One region of the Streptomyces sp. NPDC057136 genome, then DNA from elsewhere that is predicted to be linked to it. Evidence: riboswitches for the same ligand, from Rfam matches in the RefSeq annotation. Region 1 holds a riboswitch; each other region holds the start of a gene.
The links. Region 1 has a riboswitch for thiamine pyrophosphate ahead of ACFT7S_RS24445 (thiamine ABC transporter substrate binding subunit). Riboswitches for the same ligand answer to the same signal wherever they lie in the genome.

Region 1 (7,580 bases):
ACATCGCCGTCACCCGGCACCCGGCGGGTCCCGTACACTTCCTTTGGCGATCCGGGTGACCGGGTCGACTTCGCACGCCCCGCCACCACCCTCTCTGCGGACGGTGGCCGCGCTCCTCGGTCCCTTGTGGCACGGCGCGTCGGGGCGTCAGGCGCGACAGCAATCCTGCGGTCGCGATAACCGAGTACCTCAAGGAGTACGGCCATGGCCGTCGTCACGATGCGGGAGCTGCTGGAAAGCGGCGTCCACTTCGGTCACCAGACCCGTCGTTGGAACCCGAAGATGAAGCGCTTCATCTTCACGGAGCGCAACGGCATCTACATCATCGACCTGCTCCAGTCGCTGTCGTACATCGACCGCGCCTACGAGTTCGTCAAGGAGACCGTCGCCCACGGCGGTTCCGTCATGTTCGTCGGCACCAAGAAGCAGGCGCAGGAAGCGATCGCCGAGCAGGCGACGCGCGTGGGCATGCCCTACGTCAACCAGCGCTGGCTCGGCGGCATGCTGACCAACTTCTCCACCGTCTACAAGCGCCTCCAGCGCCTGAAGGAGCTGGAGCTCATCGACTTCGAGGACGTGGCCGCGTCGGGCCTCACCAAGAAGGAGCTCCTGGTTCTCTCGCGCGAGAAGACCAAGCTGGAGAAGACCCTTGGTGGTATCCGCGAGATGCAGAAGGTGCCCAGCGCCGTCTGGATCGTCGACACCAAGAAGGAGCACATCGCCGTCGGTGAGGCGCGCAAGCTCCACATCCCGGTCGTCGCGATCCTCGACACCAACTGCGACCCCGACGAGGTCGACTACAAGATTCCGGGCAACGACGACGCGATCCGCTCCGTCACCCTGCTCACCCGCGTGATCGCCGACGCCGTCGCCGAGGGCCTCATCGCCCGTTCCGGTGCCGCCACCGGTGACTCGAAGCCGGGCGAGAAGGCCGCCGGCGAGCCGCTCGCCGAGTGGGAGCGCGACCTGCTCGAGGGCGACAAGAAGGCCGACGCCGAGGTTCAGACCTCCGCCGAGACCGAGAAGGTCGCGGACGCCGAGGCTGCTGAGATCCCCGCCGCCGAGGCTGCTGTCGAGACCCCCGAGGTCGAGACCCCCGCTGCCGAGGCCGAGGCTCCGGCCGCGGACGCTGAGCAGGCCTGACACCCGTCACGGCTGAAGACGGCGGGGGCCGGTGCCACAAGCACCGCCCCCGCCGTTCACCCGTAGATCTTTCAGACTTCGAGAGAGAAATACAGACTCATGGCGAACTACACCGCCGCTGACGTCAAGAAGCTCCGTGAGCTCACCGGCGCCGGCATGATGGACTGCAAGAAGGCCCTCGACGAGGCCGACGGCAGCGTCGACAAGGCCGTCGAGGCCCTCCGTATCAAGGGTCAGAAGGGCGTCGCCAAGCGCGAAGGCCGTTCTGCCGAGAACGGCGCCGTTGTCTCCCTCATCTCCGAGGACAAGACCTCCGGTGTCCTGCTCGAGCTGAAGTGCGAGACGGACTTCGTCGCCAAGGGCGAGAAGTTCCAGGCCGTCGCCAACGCGCTGGCCGCGCACGTCGCCGCCACCTCCCCGGCCGACATCGAGACGCTTCTCGCGTCCGAGATCGAGGCCGGCAAGACCGTCCAGGCGTACGTGGACGAGGCCAACGCCAACCTCGGCGAGAAGATCGTCCTGGACCGCTTCGCGCAGTTCACCGGCGGTTACGTGGCTGCGTACATGCACCGCACCATGCCCGACCTCCCGCCGCAGGTCGGCGTGCTCGTCGAGCTGGACAAGGAGAACGCCGAGGTCGCCAAGGACGTCGCGCAGCACATCACTGCCTTCGCCCCGAAGTACCTCACCCGCGACGAGGTCCCGGCCGAGACGGTCGAGAACGAGCGTCGGGTCGCCGAGGCCACCTCTCGCGAGGAGGGCAAGCCCGAGGCCGCCCTTCCGAAGATCGTCGAGGGTCGCGTCAACGGCTTCTTCAAGGACGTCGTCGTCCTGGACCAGGCGTTCGCCAAGGACCCGAAGAAGTCCGTCCAGAAGGTCCTGGACGAGGCCGGTGTCAGCCTGAAGCGCTTCTCGCGCATCAAGGTCGGCATCTGAGCACGTCCGCGAACAACGGTGGACCCCGATAGGGTCTAGTGCAGTCGACGGCCGCACTCATGCCGTACGACCGCAGATCTGACGAGGAGGCCATTGCCGCTGAGGGACACCAGACCCACCGGCAATGGCCTTCTTCGTATGTGCACGAGGAGAATTTCCATGGACAAGGGCGCGGACGCCACACAGGCCGACCACAAGCGCGACGAGGGCACGATTTCCGGACGCTTCATGCTGAAGCTGTCGGGGGAGGCGTTCGCCGGCGGCGGGGGCCTCGGTGTCGACCCCGATGTCGTGCACACCATCGCCCGCGAGATCGCCGCGGTCGTACGGGACGGCGCGGAGATCGCGGTAGTGATCGGCGGCGGGAACTTCTTCCGTGGTGCCGAGCTCCAGCAGCGCGGCATGGACCGGGCCCGGTCCGACTACATGGGCATGCTCGGCACCGTAATGAACTGCCTCGCACTCCAGGACTTCCTGGAGAAGGAAGGCATCGACTCGCGCGTCCAGACCGCCATCACCATGGGCCAGGTCGCGGAGCCGTACATCCCGCTGCGCGCCGTGCGGCATCTGGAGAAGGGGCGCGTCGTCATCTTCGGCGCCGGCATGGGCATGCCGTACTTCTCCACCGACACCACCGCCGCCCAGCGCGCTCTGGAGATCGACGCCAAGGCTCTGCTGATGGGCAAGAACGGGGTGGACGGGGTCTACGACGCCGACCCGAAGACCAACCCCGGCGCGGTGAAGTTCGACGCCCTCGAGTACAGCGAGGTGCTCGCCCGCGATCTCAAGGTCGCCGACGCCACCGCCATCACGCTCTGCCGTGACAACCAGCTGCCGATCCTCGTCTTCGAGCTGACCGCCGAGGGCAATATCGCCCGCGCAGTCAAGGGTGAGAAGATCGGCACGCTTGTGAGTGACGAGGGCACCAGGGCCTGACGGCCCCCAAGGATGGACAACGGCCTGCCGGTCGGACACCGTGCAGGCGAGGACGCGACGCAGGATGACCCGCAGGGCCCGACGATGCCGGGTCCACTCAAGACACGCAGGAGCACGTGGTGATCGAAGAAATCCTCCTCGAGGCCGAGGAGAAGATGGAGAAGGCCGTTGTCGTCGCGAAAGAGGACTTCGCCGCGATCCGCACCGGCCGTGCGCACCCGGCGATGTTCAACAAGATCGTCGCGGACTACTACGGCGCGCTGACCCCGATCAACCAGCTGGCCTCGTTCTCGGTTCCCGAACCGCGGATGGCCGTGGTGACTCCGTTCGACAAGACCGCACTGCGCAACATCGAGCAGGCGATCCGTGACTCCGACCTCGGCGTCAACCCGAGCAACGACGGCAACATCATCCGTGTGACGTTCCCCGAGCTCACGCAGGACCGTCGCAAGGAGTACATCAAGGTCGCCAAGACCAAGGCCGAGGACTCCAAGATCTCGATCCGCTCCATCCGCCGCAAGGCGAAGGAGACGCTCGACAAGCTCGTCAAGGACAAGGAGTCCGGCGAGGACGAGGTGCGTCGCGCGGAGAAGGAGCTCGACGACACCACCGCGAAGTACGTCGCTCAGGTGGACGAGCTGCTCAAGCACAAGGAAGCCGAGCTGCTCGAAGTCTGATGAACGACTCTTCCTGGGGTGCCCCGCAGGGAGCCGGTTACTGGGGCGCGCCCCAGATGGGAGCCGCCCCGGCGGGTCCTGCATACGATGTGCATGACGCCCAGCACACTCGGCCCATGCCCATCGTGCCGGACGTTCCCGACGCAGGTAGAGACGCTGACAACCGCGATGACCGGGACAGGGAGGCCGCGCGCGTCAGCGGCCCCCTGTTCCGTGACGAGATGCCGCAGGAGCCCATGTCCACCCCGCCGCAGCCCCCGCCGAAGAAGCGTGCCGGGCGTGATCTCCGCGCCGCCATAGGGGTGGGTGTGGGGCTCGGTGCCGTCATCTTCGCCTCGCTCTTCGTCGTGAAGGCCGCCTTCATCGGCGTGATCGTCGCCGCCGTCGTGGTCGGTCTGTGGGAGCTCACCACCCGCCTGGAGGAGCGCAAGGGCATCAAGGCGCCCCTCGTGCCGCTCGCGGTCGGTGGCGCGGCCATGGTTGTCGCCGGGTATGTGCGCGGGGCGGAGGGTGCCTGGGCCGCCATGGCGCTCACCGCGCTCGCCGTGCTGGTCTGGCGGATGACCGAACCGCCCGAGGGATACCTCAAGGACGTCACGGCCGGCGTGTTCGCCGCCTTCTACGTGCCGTTCCTGGCCACCTTCGTCGCGATGCTGCTCACCGCCGACGACGGCCCGCAGCGGGTCCTGACGTTCCTGCTGCTGACCGTGGTCAGCGACACGGGGGCGTACGCGGTGGGCTGGCGCTTCGGCAAGCACAAGCTCGCGCCGCGCATCAGCCCCGGCAAGACCCGCGAGGGCCTGCTCGGTGCCGTGAGTTTCGCCATGGTCGCCGGTGCGCTGTGCATGGAGTTCCTGATCGACGACGGCTCCTGGTGGCAGGGACTGCTGCTGGGTCTCGCGGTCGCCGCCAGTGCCACCCTCGGTGACCTGGGCGAATCCATGATCAAGCGCGATCTGGGGATCAAGGACATGGGCACGCTGCTGCCCGGCCACGGCGGCATCATGGACCGGCTGGACTCGCTGCTGCCGACCGCGCCCGTGGTCTGGCTGCTGCTGGTGCTTTTCGTCGGATCGGGCTGACGCACCGCGTCGGCACACCGTCTGACCTGCAATGTTGTGAGTGAGGGTCCGTTGTCCACAGGACGGCGGGCCCTCACTCGTCTGTCTGCGACACTGGATGAACCATGCCTAAGCCCGGAGAACTCACTTTTGTCGCGCCCCGCGGAGCCACGAAGCCGCCGCGGCATCTCGCCGACCTCACGCCCGACGAGCGCAAGGAAGCAGTCGCCGCGATCGGCGAGAAGCCGTTCCGCGCCAAGCAACTGTCGCAGCACTACTTCGCGCGGTACGCGCACGACCCGTCGGAGTGGACCAACATTCCGGCCGGTTCGCGGGCCGGTCTCGCCGAGGCGCTGTTCCCCGATCTGATGTCCGTGGTGCGGCACATCAGCTGCGACGACGACACCACCCGTAAGACCCTCTGGAAGCTGCATGACGGGACGCTCGTGGAGTCCGTCCTCATGCGCTACCCGGAGCGGGTGACGATGTGCATCTCCTCGCAGGCGGGCTGCGGGATGAACTGCCCGTTCTGCGCCACGGGGCAGGCCGGGCTCGACCGCAATCTGTCGACCGCCGAGATCGTGCACCAGATCGTGGACGGCATGCGGGCGCTGCGTGACGGTGACGTTCCGGGTGGGCCCGCGCGGCTCTCCAATATCGTCTTCATGGGCATGGGCGAGCCCCTCGCCAACTACAAGCGCGTCGTCGGTGCGATCCGCCGGCTGACCGACCCCGAGCCCGACGGGCTGGGCCTTTCGCAGCGCGGGATCACCGTCTCCACCGTGGGCCTGGTGCCCGCGATGCTGCGCTTCGCCGACGAGGGCTTCAAGTGCCGTCTCGCCGTCTCGCTGCACGCCCCGGACGACGAGCTGCGCGACACGCTCGTCCCCGTGAACACGCGCTGGAAGGTGCGGGAGGTGCTGGACGCCGCGTGGGAGTACGAGGCGAAGTCCGGCCGCCGTATCTCCATCGAGTACGCGCTGATCCGCGACATCAACGACCAGGCGTGGCGGGGCGACCGGCTCGGCCGGCTGCTCAAGGGTAAGCGTGTCCACGTCAACCTGATCCCGTTGAACCCGACGCCCGGTTCCAAGTGGACTGCTTCGCGGCCCGAGGACGAGAAGGCGTTCGTCGAGGCCATCGCGGCCCACGGCGTGCCGGTCACGGTCCGGGACACCCGCGGCCAGGAGATCGACGGGGCCTGCGGACAGCTGGCGGCCTCCGAACGCTGAGGTGGAAGGGGCCCGGTGTAACCTGGGCGCCACATTCAACTTCATATTCCGACAGGGGAGCGCCACAGCGCTGAGAGTGCGGCACCAAGGACAGGTTGGCCGCAGACCCTCTGAACCTCGCCCGGGTCATTCCGGGTAGGAAGTTCGGACCTTACTCAAGCTGTTGCGCCCTGCCCGTTTCCCGATGATCACCGGGGAGCGGGCAGGGCCGCGTCTCTTCCTGGTCACGTCCAGGAGGAATCACATGAGCACCACCAAGAAGATCACCGTGACCGCGGTCGCCGCCGCGCTCGGTGTCACGGCTCTCGCGGGCTGCGGCAGTTCCGACGACGCGGCTTCCGAGGGAACGAAGGGCTCAGGCTCCAAGACCGTGACGCTGGTCAGCCACGACTCCTTCAACGCCTCGAAGGACGTACTGAAGGCGTTCACCAAGGAGACCGGCTACACCGTCAAGGTCCTGAAGAGCGGTGACGCCGGTGCCGCTCTCAACCAGGAGATCCTGACCAAGGGCTCCCCGCGCGGTGACGTGTTCTTCGGTGTCGACAACACGCTGCTCTCCCGCGCCCTCGACAACGGCCTGTTCACGCCGTACGAGGCGAAGGGCCTCGACCGGGTCGCGGACGATGTGCAGCTCGACGCGGACAAGCACCGGGTCACGCCCGTCGACACCGGGGACATCTGCGTCAACTACGACAAGAAGTACTTCGCCGACAAGAAGCTCGCGCCGCCGCAGTCCTTCGACGATCTGCTGAAGCCCGCGTACAAGGACCTTCTCGTCACCGAGAACGCCGCCACCTCCTCGCCCGGTCTCGGCTTCCTCCTCGGCACCGTCGCTACCAAGGGCGAGGACGGCTACGAGGACTACTGGAAAAAGCTGAAGGACAACGGCGTCAAGGTCGTCGACGGCTGGGAGCAGGCGTACAACGACGAGTTCTCCGGCTCCGCGGGCGGCAAGAAGGCCAAGGCCGACCGGCCCCTCGTGGTCTCCTACGCCTCCAGCCCGCCCGTCGAGGTGCTGTACGCGGAGCCTCAGCCGGACGAGGCCCCGACCGGCGTCGCCACCGGGACCTGCTTCCGCCAGATCGAGTTCGCGGGTCTGCTGGACGGCGCGAAGAACGAGGCCGGCGGCAAGGCCCTGCTGGACTTCCTGATCGGCCAGAAGTTCCAGGAGGACATGCCGCTGAACATGTTCGTGAACCCGGTCGCGAGCGATGCGAAGCTGCCCGAGCTCTTCACGGAGTTCGGCGCGAAGGTCGACAAGCCGGCAACCGTGGCCCCGGAGAAGATCGCCGAGAACCGTGAGCAGTGGGTCCGGTCGTGGTCCTCACTCGTGGTGAAGTAGCCGGCAGCTCCGTGCGTAAGGGGCAGGGGCGTAAGGGGCAGGTACGCGGGAACGCGGTGCGACTCGGCCTGATGGCCGTGCCCGTCGCGTTCTTCGCGCTGTTCTTCGCCTACCCCGTCGCCGCGATCGTAGGCCGCGGGCTGAAGGACGCGGGCCGGTGGCAGTTCGGCCGGATCGGTGAGGTGCTGGGCCGGCCGGAGATCCTCGACGTCCTGTGGTTCACGACCTGGCAGGCCCTCGCCTCCACGGCGCT
Region 2 (7,580 bases), on a different contig from region 1:
CAGCTGACCTTGCCGTCCGCACCGCCCATGTGGTGAGCGTGCCCGCCGTGTCCCGCGTGCGCGTCGTGTGCCTGGTGGTCGTGTCCGGCGTGCGGGTCGTGCTGGGTGTCGTGGTCGTGCTGCATGGTTTCCCCCAAAGCCGGATAACGGTTCCTGTCGACAACAGGAACCGTATACCCCCTAGGGGTATTCCTCAAGGGTGTGCAGGACCGCGCAGCTCCTTCAGCCGGGCCACGTCCGCCGCATGCCCCGCCTTGCCGCCGGGCGTCTCGATGATCAGGGGTACGCCGTCGGTGGCCGGGTGGGAGAACAGCTCACGGAACGGCTCCGCACCGATGTGACCCGCGCCGATGTTCTCGTGCCGGTCCTTGTGCGCCCCCACCACGTCCTTGGAGTCATTGGCGTGGATCAGCTTCAGCCGGCCCTCGCCGACGGTGTCCACCAGCAGATCGAGGGTCTGACGCATACCCGAGGGGCCGGTCAGATCGTGCCCCGCCGCGTAGATGTGGCAGGTGTCCAGGCAGATGCCCAGCTTGGGATGGGAGTCCAGCGCCTCGAAGTACGGGCCGAAGTCCCAGGTCCGCGAGCAGAGCGAGAAGCCCTGCCCCGCCGTCGACTCCAGCAGCAGATACGGGTCGTCGTCATGCGTCAGCTCGTCGACCAGCGGCCTCATGTGCCTGCGCACCTGCGCGAGGGCTTCCGCGGGGGGACGCCCGCCGGTCGCCGACCCCGTGTGCACGACGACGCCCAGCGCACCGATCTCCCTGGCCCTGCGCAAGGAGTGGCGCAGCGACTCCACCGACCGCTCGACCGTGGCCTCGGTGTGCGAGCCGAAATTGATCAGATACGGGGCGTGGACGTACGCCGGGATCGACCCGGCCGCGCACTCCGTGCGGAACAGCTCGTCCTGCGCAGGATTCCCGGGCGGCGTCGCCCAGCCGCGCGGATTGGCGGCGAAGACCTGCACGGCCTCCGCGCTCAGCTCGCGCGCGTAGTCGAGGCCGACCTTGGCGAGACCGCCCGCCACCGGGACATGGGCGCCTACCGGGTTTCGCATGTGGATCTACAGTCCCTTGGTCCTGATCGTGATCGTGGAGCCCTCGGCGGCCTCTTCGCCGCCGTCGACGGACTGCTTCTCGATGGTGTCGCTGAAGGACAGGAACGGCCGGTCGACCTCGACCTCGAACCCCGCCTCTTCCAGTGTGCTCCTGGCCCCGTCGACATCCATGCCCGTGACGTCCGGGACGTCGAGCATCCGCGGCCCCTTGGAGACCGTGAGCTCCACGGAGTCGCCCTCGGCCGCCTCGGCGCCCTCTGCCGGTGACTGCTCGGCGATGTCGCCCGCGACCTCGGCGGAGTTCACACGGCCGGGCCGGACCTCGGCCTTCAGACCCTCCTCCGCCAGCGCGGCGGTGGCGTCCTCGACGGAGAGTCCGGTGACGTCCGGGACATCGATCGGGCTGCCCTTGCTGACCACCAGGGCGACGGCGGACTCGGAGTGGCGCTCGGTGCCGGCCTCGGGGTCCGTACGGACCACTTCGCCCCGCGCCACGTCCTCGCTGAACTCCCGGGTCACCATCCCGGGCACCAGACCGGCTTCCTTCAGGTCACGCCTGGCATCGGCGAGAGTGACGCCCTCGACATCGGGGACGTCCACCATCTCCGGGCCCCGGGAGACGACGAGCCGCACGGAGCCGTTGCCCCGGATGCGCTCGCCGGAACCCGGATCGCTGCTCATCACCGTGCCACGGGCGGCGGTGTCGCTGTAGGCGCGGTCGATGCGCTTCACGTCGAGACCGGCGTCATCGAGCCGCTGCTCGGCGGTCTTCTGGGTCTGGCCCAGCAGCGAGGGGACCTGGGTGAACTGTCCGGAGTTGATGTACCAGACACCCGCGCCGACGCCCAGCACCAGCAGGACGGCGGCGAGCGCGGCGACTATTCCGCGCCGGGGGTTCCAGCCGAAGAGCCCGCGTCGGCCGGGCCCGGTCCGCCGGGGCGGCAGGGGCGGCGGCATCTCCAGCCGGCTGGTGTGGTGGGTGGTGCCCTGGCCGGGCGGGAGCATGCGGGGGATCACGCTCGTACGGTCGTCGGCGGCGTCGTGCTCCTCGCTGCGGGCCTGCGGGGGCTTCGCGTCGAGCTGCTCGTCGGTGAGGGCGGACCGGCACTCCCGCGCCTCGGCCAGCAGCACCACCGCGTCCTGCGGACGCACCTCGGGATTACGGGCGGTGGCGCTCGCCACCAGAGCGTCCAGCTCCACCGGGAGCCCCGGGACGACCGCGGACGGGGCCGGGACGTTCTCGTTGAGGTGCTGGTAGATGACCTGGGCGGCGGTGTCCCCGGTGTGCGGCTTGCTGCCGGTCAGCATTTCGTAGAGGACGACCCCGCACGCGTACACATCGGCCCGGGTGTCGGCCGTGCCGTGCTCGATCTGTTCGGGTGCGAGATACGACACGGTGCCCAGGAGCGACCCGGTGGTCTCGGTGACGGTGCCCACGGCCCGTACGAGCCCGAAGTCGGCGACCTTCACCCGGCCGTCGTCCCCTATCAGGACGTTCTCCGGCTTCATGTCGCGGTGCACGAAGCCCGCGCGGTGTGCGGCTCCGAGAGCGGCCAGGACCGGCTCCATGATGTCCAGAGCGGCCCGGGGCTGCAGGGCACCGCGCTCGCGCAGGACGTCACGCAGGGTGCACCCCGCGACGTACTCCATCGCCAGGTAGACGTACGCCCCCTGGGCGCCCTGGTCGAAGACCGCGACGACATTGGGGTGCGCGAGCCTGGCCACGGACTTGGCCTCGCGGATGAAGCGCTCGACGAACGAGGCGTCGGTCGCGAGTGCCGGGTGCATCACCTTGAGCGCGAGCACCCGGTCGAGCCGGGTGTCCATGGCCCGGTAGACCGTGGCCATGCCACCGACGGCGATCCGCGCGTCGACGCGATAGCGGCCGTCGAGCAGCTGCCCGATCATGGGGTCCTGGAGGGTCGTATCCACGCACCGAGTCTACGAGCCGCCGCCGACACGGCCGACGGTCCGGGCAGCTCCGGGGCGCTACTGCAGCCGAGCCGTGACAGGGACACGCTCCAGGGCCCTAGAACGCCGGACGCTCCGGGTCCAGTACGGCACGGCCCTCGCCCGGGGACGAGGCCTCGGCAAAGTGGCGGCGCGGAATCCGGCCCGCCCGGAACGCCAGGCGCCCGCCCTCCACCGCATGCCTCATGGCACCCGCCATCAGCTCCGGCTCCTGCGCCCGGGTCACCGCGGACGCCAGCATCACCGCCGAGCAGCCCAGCTCCATCGCGAGCGCGGCGTCCGAAGCGGTCCCGGCGCCGGCGTCCAGGATCACCGGCACCCCGGCCCGCTCGACGATCAGCTGGAAGTTGTGCGGGTTACGGATGCCGAGACCGGAGCCGATGGGGGAGCCGAGCGGCATGATCGCCGCACACCCCACGTCCTCCAGCTTCCGGGCCAGCACCGGATCGTCGTTGGTGTACGGCAGGACAGTGAACCCGTCGTCCACGAGGATCTCGGCGGCGTCCAGCAGCTCGATCGGGTCGGGCAGCAGCGTGCGCTCGTCCGCCACGACCTCCAGCTTGACCCAGTCGGTGCCCAGCGCCTCCCGGGCCAGCCGGGCGGTCAGGACGGCCTCGCCCGCGGTGAAGCAGCCCGCCGTGTTCGGCAGGACGCGGATGGAGAGCCGTTCCAGGACGGAGAGGACCGAGCCCCGCACGGTCGGGTCCAGCCTGCGCATCGCCACCGTGGTCAGTTCGGTGCCGGAGGCGAGCAGGGAGCGCTCCAGGACCTCCAGGCTCGGAGCGCCGCCCGTGCCCATGATCAGCCGGGAGGAGAAGGGCGTACCGGCGAGAGTGAAGAGATCGTCGGACATCCGGTCAGCCTCCCTGGACTGCGGTGAGGACCTCGACGCGGTCTCCGTCGGCGAGCGCGGTGGCGGACCACTGGCTGCGCGGGACGACGGTCTCGTTGACGGCCGCGGCCACCCCGGAGTGCGAGACGGTGAGCGTCGCCACGAGGGTGTCCAGCGGGGTGTCGTGGGGAACGCTTCGGCGTTCCCCGTTCACGGAGATCAGAACGGGGCCGGACAGGTGCTCGGTCATGCGGGCTGCTCCTGAGGTACGGGGGCGGCGGAGGGCGAGGGGGTGAAACGGCTGGGTGTGAAGGCGCGGCCCACGTCCGGCAGTTCGCCGGTGGTCAGCACATGCGCCATCACCTCGCCGGTGACCGGGGTCAGCAGCACCCCGTTGCGGTGGTGGCCGGTGGCGAGATGGAGGCCGGGCAGGGCCGTCGGGCCCAGCAGCGGCGCGTTGTCGGGGGAGGCGGGGCGCAGGCCCGCCCGGGTCTCGGTGAGCGGCAGCTCGGTGATGCCGGGCACCAGCTCGTGCGCGTCGCGCAGCAGCTCGTACACCCCGCCCGCCGTGACGGTGGTGTCCCAGCCCAGCTCCTCGCTGGTGGCGCCGACGACCAGCTCGCCGTTCTCCCGTGGGACGAGATAGAGGTGACTGCCGCGGACCACGGCGCGCACCGTCCGGCTGAGGAAGGGGGCGTACGCGGGTGGCACGGTCAGCCGCAGCACCTGGCCCTTGACCGGTCGGACCGGCGGCACGACCTCGTCGGGCAGCCCCGCGAGCCGGCCGCTGAGACTGCCCGCGGCGAGGACGACCTGGTCGGCGGAGAGCTCGGTCCCTCCCGCGAGCACGGCTCCGGCGGCGCGGTCGTGCGTGATGGTCAGCCGCTCGGTCCAGGCCCGGTGGAAGACCACCCCGGCGCGCTCGCAGGCGGTCAGCAGCGCCGCGGCCAGCCGTCGCGGATCGACCTGGTGGTCGCCGTCGACGCGCAGCCCGCCGCGTACGCCCGGGGCCAGCATCGGTTCCAGGCGGCGGCACTCGCGCCCGGTGAGCCACTCGGACGCCAGCCCCGAACGCTGCTGCAACGCGTGCAGTTCGCGCAGATGGGCACGGTCGTCGGAGTCGAGTGCCACGGCCAGGGTGCCGCAGGCGCGGAAGCCGATCTCCTGGCCGCTCGCCTCCTCCAGCTCAGCCGCGAACGCGGGATAGCGGGCGGCGGACGCGACATTGAGGCCGAGCAGGGTCTGCTCGCCGTAGTGGAGTTCGGTGACGGCGGCGAGCATCCCGGCCGCCACTCCGGCGGCTCCGCCGCCCGGCTCGGGATCGGCCACCGCCGTGCGCAGGCCGCGTTGCGCCGCCCGCCAGGCGGTCACCAGCCCGATGATGCCGCCCCCGATGACGAGGACGTCGCATCCGTTTCCGTTCCTTGGAGCACGCATGGGCTTCCAGCCCCTCCCTTCGCCGGCATGACCCGGATCAGGTTCGTACGGTCGGAGGCCGCCCAGCCTCCCTCTCAGCCCGGTGCGTCCGGGCTCCCGCGAGTCTTTTACGTTGGCCACCCTAAACCCCGTCACCCGTGGTCAGTAAGACCCACTGAACGACCTGCTCGGGCCGTCGCGTCCCGGCCTTCGTGCGGGAACCATCATCCTGACGAACCGTCAGGTGCTTAAGGTGGACGGGTGAGCGAGCAGACGGAACAGCAGACAGCGGGACGCCTGACCCGGCACGTCGTGGTCGTCGGGGCGGGCATGGCCGGTGTGCAGACCGCGGTGGCCCTGCGCGAACAGGGCTTCACCGGACCCGTCACGCTGATCGGCGCCGAACCGCATCAGCCGTACGACCGGCCGCCGCTCTCCAAGGCGGTCCTGCTCGGCAAGGCCGAGGACTCCGCCTTCGACATCGACTTCGAGGCGCTCGACATCACCCTGCGTCTCGGGCTCGACGTGACAGGGCTGCGGCCCGGGGCGCACGAACTGGACACCGTGGACGGCCCCGTCCCGTACGACACCCTGGTCGTCGCCACCGGCGCGGAACCGATCGTGCTGCCCGGCTCCGAGGGCGTCCAGGGCGTCCACCTCCTGCGCACCCTCGACGACGCCGCACGGCTGCGGCCCGTCCTGGAGCGGCAGCACGACATCGTGGTCGTGGGGGCGGGCTGGATCGGCGCGGAGTTCGCCACCGCCGCCCGCGCCGCGGGCTGTGCGGTCACCGTCGTCGAGGCGGCCGAGCGCCCCCTCGCGGGCGCCCTGCCCGCCGAGGTCGCCGTCCCCATGGCCCACTGGTACGCGCAGAGCGGCGCCGAACTCCTCACCGGCGCCCGGGTGGCCCGGATCGAACCCGGCGCCGTCGTCCTCGCGGACGGCCGCGTGATCCAGGCCGGGGCGGTGGTCGTGGGCATCGGCGCCCGGCCCGCCACCGGCTGGCTGGCCGGCTCCGGCATCGCACTCGGCCCGGACGGCTCGGTCACCGCGGACAGCGGGCTGCGCAGCTCACTGCCCGATGTGTACGCGGTCGGGGACTGCGCCTCCTTCCCCTCCGCCCGCTACGGCGAACGTCTGCTCGTCCATCACTGGGACAACGCGCTCCAGGGCCCTCGGACCGTCGCCGCCGCCATCGTCGCCACCGACGGTGACGAGCAGCCGCAGCCGTACGACCCGGTGCCCTACTTCTGGTCCGAGCAGTTCGACCGGTTCGTGCAGTACGCGGGCCACCACGCGGGCGCGGACACCCTGCTGTGGCGCGGCGACCCGGCGGAAGCCGCCTGGTCGGTGTGCTGGCTGCGCGAAGGAGTCCTGGTCGCGGTGCTTGCCGTCGGCCGTCCGCGCGACCTGGCGCAGGGGCGCAAACTCATCGAATCGGGCGCCCACGTCGACCCGGAACGGGCCGCCGACCTGGCCGTACCGCTGAAATCGGCGAAGCTCTGACAACGCTCCGACACCACCTCGTGCCCCCATACGGCCGCCCCGGCTACCGACTGTCAGTCCGGGATGGCACGCTTGTCCCTGTGACCGAGATTGACGCAAAGATCGATGCTCTCGTCCCTGCCTGGCTCTACCTCCCCGACATCGCGGAAATGCTCGATATCGAGGTGACGCGCGCGCGGCAGCTGGTCAGGGATGGCCAGCTCATCGCCGTACGACGCGGTGAGAACCGGGCACTCCAGGTGCCTGCCGCCTTCATCGACGGCGACAAGGTGGTCAAGGGCCTCCCCGGGCTCCTGACGGTCCTGAGGGACGACGGCTACAACGACGGAGAGATGCTGGAGTGGCTCTTCACTCCCGACCCGACCCTGCCCGGTACCCCCGCGCAGGCGTTGAGTGAGAATCGCGGTACGGAGGTGAAGCGCCGCGCCCAGGCGCTCGCCGTCTGACCGAGACAACCGCACACGGAGTGCGGGCCGTGCCACACGGCCCGCACTCCGCCGTACCGACGGGGGAACCTCACCATGTCCACGCCTCGCACGCTGCTGTCCGGCGCCCGGCTCTATCTGTGCACGGACGCACGCAAGCGGCAGGGCGACCTCCCCGCGTTCCTGGACGCCGTTCTCAGCTCCGGCGTGGACATCGTCCAACTGCGCGACAAGGGCATGGAGGCCGGGGAGGAGCTCGAACACCTCGCGGTGTTCGCCGACGCCTGTAAGCGCCACGGGAAACTCCTCGCGGTGAACGACCGCGCCGATGTCGCCCACGCCATCGGTTCCCACGTACTGCACCTCGGGCAGG
Region 3 (5,095 bases), on a different contig from region 1:
CTCCCAGCGGAACTCGAACCGGGCGTCGGACAGCGCGTCGTCCCAGTCCTGCGCCCCCGGGTGCCCCTTGGCCAGGTCCGCAGCATGCGCCGCGATCTTGTACGTGATGACGCCGGTCTTCACGTCGTCCCGGTTCGGCAGACCCAGGTGCTCCTTGGGCGTGACGTAACAGAGCATCGCCGTGCCCCACCAGGCGATCATCGCGGCGCCGATCCCCGAGGTGATGTGGTCGTACGCCGGGGCGACATCCGTGGTCAGCGGGCCGAGCGTGTAGAACGGCGCCTCCTCGCAGATCTCCTGCTGGAGGTCGATGTTCTCCTTGATCTTGTGCATCGGGACGTGGCCCGGACCCTCGATCATCGTCTGGACACCGAACCGCTTGGCAACGGTGTTCAGTTCGCCGAGGGTACGCAGCTCCGCGAACTGCGCCTCGTCGTTTGCGTCGGCGATGGAACCGGGGCGCAGACCGTCGCCCAGCGAGTACGTCACGTCGTACGTCGCGAGGATCTCGCAGAGCTCCTCGAAGTTCTCGTACAGGAACGACTCCTTGTGGTGCGCAAGGCACCAGGCCGCCATGATCGAGCCACCGCGCGAGACGATGCCGGTCTTGCGGCGCGCGGTCAGCGGGACGTACGGCAGACGCACGCCGGCGTGCACCGTCATGTAGTCGACGCCCTGCTCCGCCTGCTCGATGACGGTGTCCTTGTAGATCTCCCAGGTCAGCTCCTCGGCCCTGCCGTCGACCTTTTCGAGGGCCTGGTAGAGCGGCACGGTGCCGATCGGCACGGGGGAGTTGCGCAGCACCCACTCACGGGTGGTGTGGATGTTGCGGCCGGTGGACAGGTCCATGACCGTGTCGGCGCCCCACTTGGTCGCCCAGGTCATCTTGTCCACCTCCTCCTCGATGGAGGAGGTGACCGCGGAGTTGCCGATGTTCGCGTTGACCTTCACCAGGAATCGCTTGCCGATGATCATCGGCTCGATCTCCGGGTGGTTGACGTTGACCGGCATGACGGCCCGGCCCGCGGCGATCTCCTCGCGTACGACCTCGGGCTCGACGTTCTCCCGGATCGCGACGTACTCCATCTCCGGGGTGATGTCGCCGCGCCGGGCGTACGCGAGCTGGGTGACGGGCCGTCCGTCGCGGCTGCGGCGCGGCTGCCGCGGACGGCCGGGGAAGACCGCGTCCAGGTTGCGCAGGCCGCCGCGGGGCGAGGTGTGCTTGAGGCCGTCGTCCTCGGGGCGGCCGGGGCGTCCGGTGTACTCCTCGGTGTCTCCGCGGGAGATGATCCAGTTCTCCCGAAGCGGCGCGAGTCCGCGCCGGACGTCGGTGTCGATGGCGGGATCGGTGTACGGCCCCGACGTGTCGTACAGCGTCACGTCCTTGCCGTTGGTGAGGTGCACCTGACGAACCGGCACCCGGAGGTCCGGGCGTGAGCCCTGGACGTATCCCTTGTGCCAGCCGATGGACTTCCCGGCCTCGCTGTTCGGTGCGTCCTGCGCATTCTGCGCATTCTGCTCCGAGGCAGGCGTGCGTGCGTCCGCTGTGGTCATGAGACCTACTCCCTACGCCGGCATTACCCGGTAACAGGTTCGGCGGTCGGCGCAGCCTGTTCCGTACCGGTGTACGGAGGTCAGCGCCCTCTCAGCCCGGTGCTCCGAGCTCCCGCGTGTGCAAAGGTGCCACCACGCTAGCGTCCTTCATGGCGTGCTGAATAGGGGGCCCCTCCCGTTCTTGCGATGATCGCCCGGTGACCTCCTCCCAAAGCGATCCCGAACCGCAGGGCAGCCCGCACGGCCACTCGCACAGTCATGGCCCTGCCGCCCCCGTCTCCAGGCATCTGCGCAAGGTCATCGCGGCCGTGCTGATTCCGTTCGCCACCGCGGTCCTTGTCGGCCTCGTGGTGTTCTGGCCCGGTGGCGCCCCCGCCCACGAGCGCACAGGTGTCGGCTTTGACCGGCAGACCCAGTCCGGCAAGGTGGTCCAGGTCGACAAGGTGGACTGCGCGGAGGTCAACGCCGCGCAGGTACCGCCGACCGGTGACACCTCGACCCCCTCGGGACGCGAGGCGGTCAACGAGCAGACGGGGGACTGCGAGAAGGCCACGATCGAAGTGACCAGCGGCGAGGACAAGGGGCGGACTTTCGTCGAAGTCGTCCAGCCGGACGCCCCGAGGCAGCTGCACGAGGGTCAGGGCGTGGTCGTGGCGTACGCGCCCGACGCACCCCGTGACCTCCAGTACTCGGTGACCGATGTGAACCGGAAGTTCCCGATGGCTCTGCTGGCCGGGATCTTCGCGCTGGCCGTGGTCGCGGTGGGCAGGATGCGCGGCGTGATGGCGCTGATCGCGCTCGTCGTCTCGTTCGGCGTGCTGACCCTGTTCATCCTGCCGGCGATCCTTCAGGGCTCGAATCCCCTGGTCGTCGCGCTGATCGGGGCGAGCGCCATCATGCTGGCGGCGCTCTACATGTGCCACGGCCTGACGGCCCGTACGTCCGTGGCCGTCATCGGCACACTCATCTCACTGCTGCTGATCGGTCTGCTCGGCTCGCTCTTCATCGGCTGGGCGAGTCTGTCCGGCAACACCGACGACAACACCGGTCTCATCCACGGCCTGTATCCGGACATCGATATGAGCGGTCTGCTGCTTGCGAGCGTCATCATCGGTTCGCTCGGCGTGCTCGACGACGTGACCGTCACCCAGACGTCGGCGGTCTGGGAACTGCACCAGGCGGACCCGACGATGGGGGCACGGAAGCTCTACAAGGCGGGGATCAGGATCGGCCGCGATCACATCGCCTCGGTCGTCAACACCCTCGTGCTCGCCTACGCGGGGGCCGCGCTGCCCCTGCTGCTGCTCTTCTCCATTGCCCAGAGCAGCATGGGGACGGTGGCCAACAGCGAACTGGTGGCGTCGGAGATCGTCCGAACGCTGGTCGGTTCGATCGGACTGGTCGCCTCGGTGCCGTTGACGACGGCGCTCGCGGCGCTGGTGGTCTCCGCGGACCGCACAGGGGGCGCGGAAGCCGGAGCTCCTGCACCCGCACGGACCGGGAGAGGCCGTCGTCGCAAGACGTAGCGACGGACGCCCCCTCAGCCGGCGTTCTGCTCCTCGGCGAGAATCCGGCCCAGCGCCACTTCGAGGCTGCCCTCGAAGTCACTCAGCGTGTGTTCCTGACCGAGCGGCACCAGTTTGTCCGTCCGGTCGAGAAACGCCACGAGAGGCGCCGTGCCGGCCCGGAAGAGCGCACGGTCCACTCCCACCTGGAGCCGGATGTGTACATCGGAAAGCCCTTCGGGCTCGGTCGGACCGATGTGCACATCCCCGTCGCCGCTGGGGCTGTTGAGACCGTCGAGCAGCAGCTCACGGCCAAAAGCCCAGGTGACAGGGGCGTCGCCCGGCAGGTGGAAGGTCATACGGATCGCGTAAGGATCGGCCACCTCGTACCGGAGCTCCACCGGAATACGGAAGGAGAGCTCCTCGGAAACGAGGAAGCTCATCATGACCTCTGCTTGAACCGACTCGCGCATCGTTCAACCCCGCGGTAGATGAAACTGGCCAGGAATGATCCCCAGTGACCCTATTGACGCCATCGTGGTGCACCAGATAGCAGATCACAAGGAGTGATTTTTCAGATACTGATAGAGAGCACGAGCGAGCGCAAGAGGTCCGTGACCTCGTTGCGTAGCTGTTCGACTGCGGGGAGCAACCGATCCTGTTGGTCAAAGGGCAGAGAAATGGCCATCGTCGCCACGGTGGTGCCCACCGTGATCGGGATGGCCGCGCAGATCGTTCCCAAGGCATATTCCTGTCGTTCAATGACAGGCTCCATGCGTTCCGTCGATCGCAAACGCTCAAGAAGCGACTCACGATCTCGCACAGAGTGAGGGGTCAGGGGCTGCACGGGATGGCGGTCGAGATGATCCCCGCGGGCGGTCTCGTCGAGCTGTCTCAGCAGGCACTGGCCGATCGCGTGAGCGTGACCGGTCTCGCGGAACGCGGCCCATTCGTCGACGGCGGGATTGGCGGGGGTGTCCGCGACCGCGATGAGTTCGATCTCACCCTCGCGGTAGATGGCGCAGTACACCGGCACACCGATGGCGTCGCGCCAGCGCGCGAGCGAATCGGTCATGACGCTGCGACGATTCTGCACAGCACCACCGTCGATCAGCCGCTCGGCGGCGTCGCCGAAAAGGAAGACGCCGTTCTCCCGGCGCAGATATCCCTCATGGGTCAGGGTGCGCAGCAGGTGGTACGCGGTCGGAAGCGGAAGCCCTGCTTCCCGTGCGAGTTGCTTCGCAGGCGCCCCGTCGCGATGGGTGCCCACAGCCTCCAGCAGCCTCAATGCCCGCTGCACCGAACCGATCAATGTCGGTACAGCGGTATTCGTTGCTGTGGTCACAGGTCACCCCCAGGCATGGTGACGGGCGGTCAGCCCTCCCGTGGGGGCCGCCCCCACGGACTGCCACAAACCTGGGTCCGGAGACCGGACTGCCGTACAAACCAATGGTCAATTCGATGACGGACAGTTACTTCCCAGGCGGCGGCAGCGATACGCCACTGTATCGGCACCGTGCGCCCGAAGTGCCTTTTCGTCCGGGACTTAGCTCAGCTGGCCTAATCGTCCCGCGACGGCCGTCACTACCAGTCACGGCCCGACGAGGACGAGGACATGAACTTCCGTACGACGAAGACCAGACCACCGACCAGAACGGCGAAAACCAGCACCTTGAAGAGCAGACCGATGACGAAGCCCACCACGCTGGCGATCAGGCTGCCGAACACGACGATCGCGATGACGGGCACCGCGACCCACTTCACCCACCAGGGCATCCCCGCGAATATCTCCTGCACCGCCATCGTCCTTACCTCGTCTCTATGAGTTCCTGCCTCGATGCTAGAGGCGCGGGGGTGGCCGGCGGGTGCTCCCGATCCCTTGAACTCCCCTGATCGATCCCCTAGGGACCGCTGGGTGGTAAGGCAGGGAACGCTGGGTGGTGCCGGCTCAGCCCTCCGGCGGAGAGAAGACCACCATCACCCGCAGGTCCTCGGTGATGTGGTGGAACTTGTGGGCCACTCCGGCCGGTACGTAG

Region 2: it holds a riboswitch for thiamine pyrophosphate, as region 1 does, so the genes downstream of both, thiO (glycine oxidase ThiO) here and ACFT7S_RS24445 (thiamine ABC transporter substrate binding subunit) in region 1, are expected to answer to the same signal.
Region 3: it holds a riboswitch for thiamine pyrophosphate, as region 1 does, so the genes downstream of both, thiC (phosphomethylpyrimidine synthase ThiC) here and ACFT7S_RS24445 (thiamine ABC transporter substrate binding subunit) in region 1, are expected to answer to the same signal.

Annotation. Positions count from the first base shown of each region.
Region 1 covers NZ_JBHUUV010000022.1:39,618-47,197, reverse strand. Annotated here, with positions in the region: gene rpsB (30S ribosomal protein S2) at 205-1,143, shown strand; gene tsf (translation elongation factor Ts) at 1,243-2,079, shown strand; gene pyrH (UMP kinase) at 2,239-3,015, shown strand; gene frr (ribosome recycling factor) at 3,135-3,692, shown strand; gene ACFT7S_RS24455 (phosphatidate cytidylyltransferase) at 3,692-4,774, shown strand; gene rlmN (23S rRNA (adenine(2503)-C(2))-methyltransferase RlmN) at 4,879-5,985, shown strand; TPP riboswitch at 6,029-6,145, shown strand; gene ACFT7S_RS24445 (thiamine ABC transporter substrate binding subunit) at 6,230-7,327, shown strand; gene ACFT7S_RS24440 (ABC transporter permease) at 7,399-7,580, shown strand, end outside.
Region 2 covers NZ_JBHUUV010000039.1:27,638-35,217, forward strand. Annotated here, with positions in the region: gene ACFT7S_RS32400 (DUF4396 domain-containing protein) at 1-125, opposite strand, end outside; gene ACFT7S_RS32405 (deoxyribonuclease IV) at 194-1,057, opposite strand; gene pknB (Stk1 family PASTA domain-containing Ser/Thr kinase) at 1,064-2,989, opposite strand; gene ACFT7S_RS32415 (thiazole synthase) at 3,087-3,881, opposite strand; gene thiS (sulfur carrier protein ThiS) at 3,886-4,110, opposite strand; gene thiO (glycine oxidase ThiO) at 4,107-5,297, opposite strand; TPP riboswitch at 5,295-5,407, opposite strand; gene ACFT7S_RS32430 (NAD(P)/FAD-dependent oxidoreductase) at 5,538-6,782, shown strand; gene ACFT7S_RS32435 (Rv2175c family DNA-binding protein) at 6,863-7,228, shown strand; gene thiE (thiamine phosphate synthase) at 7,304-7,580, shown strand, end outside.
Region 3 covers NZ_JBHUUV010000059.1:25,468-30,562, reverse strand. Annotated here, with positions in the region: gene thiC (phosphomethylpyrimidine synthase ThiC) at 1-1,554, opposite strand, end outside; TPP riboswitch at 1,547-1,680, opposite strand; gene ACFT7S_RS36560 (YibE/F family protein) at 1,752-3,080, shown strand; gene ACFT7S_RS36555 (SsgA family sporulation/cell division regulator) at 3,095-3,532, opposite strand; gene ACFT7S_RS36550 (IclR family transcriptional regulator) at 3,634-4,404, opposite strand; gene ACFT7S_RS36545 (DUF5326 family protein) at 4,644-4,856, opposite strand; gene ACFT7S_RS36540 (cupin domain-containing protein) at 5,008-5,095, opposite strand, start outside.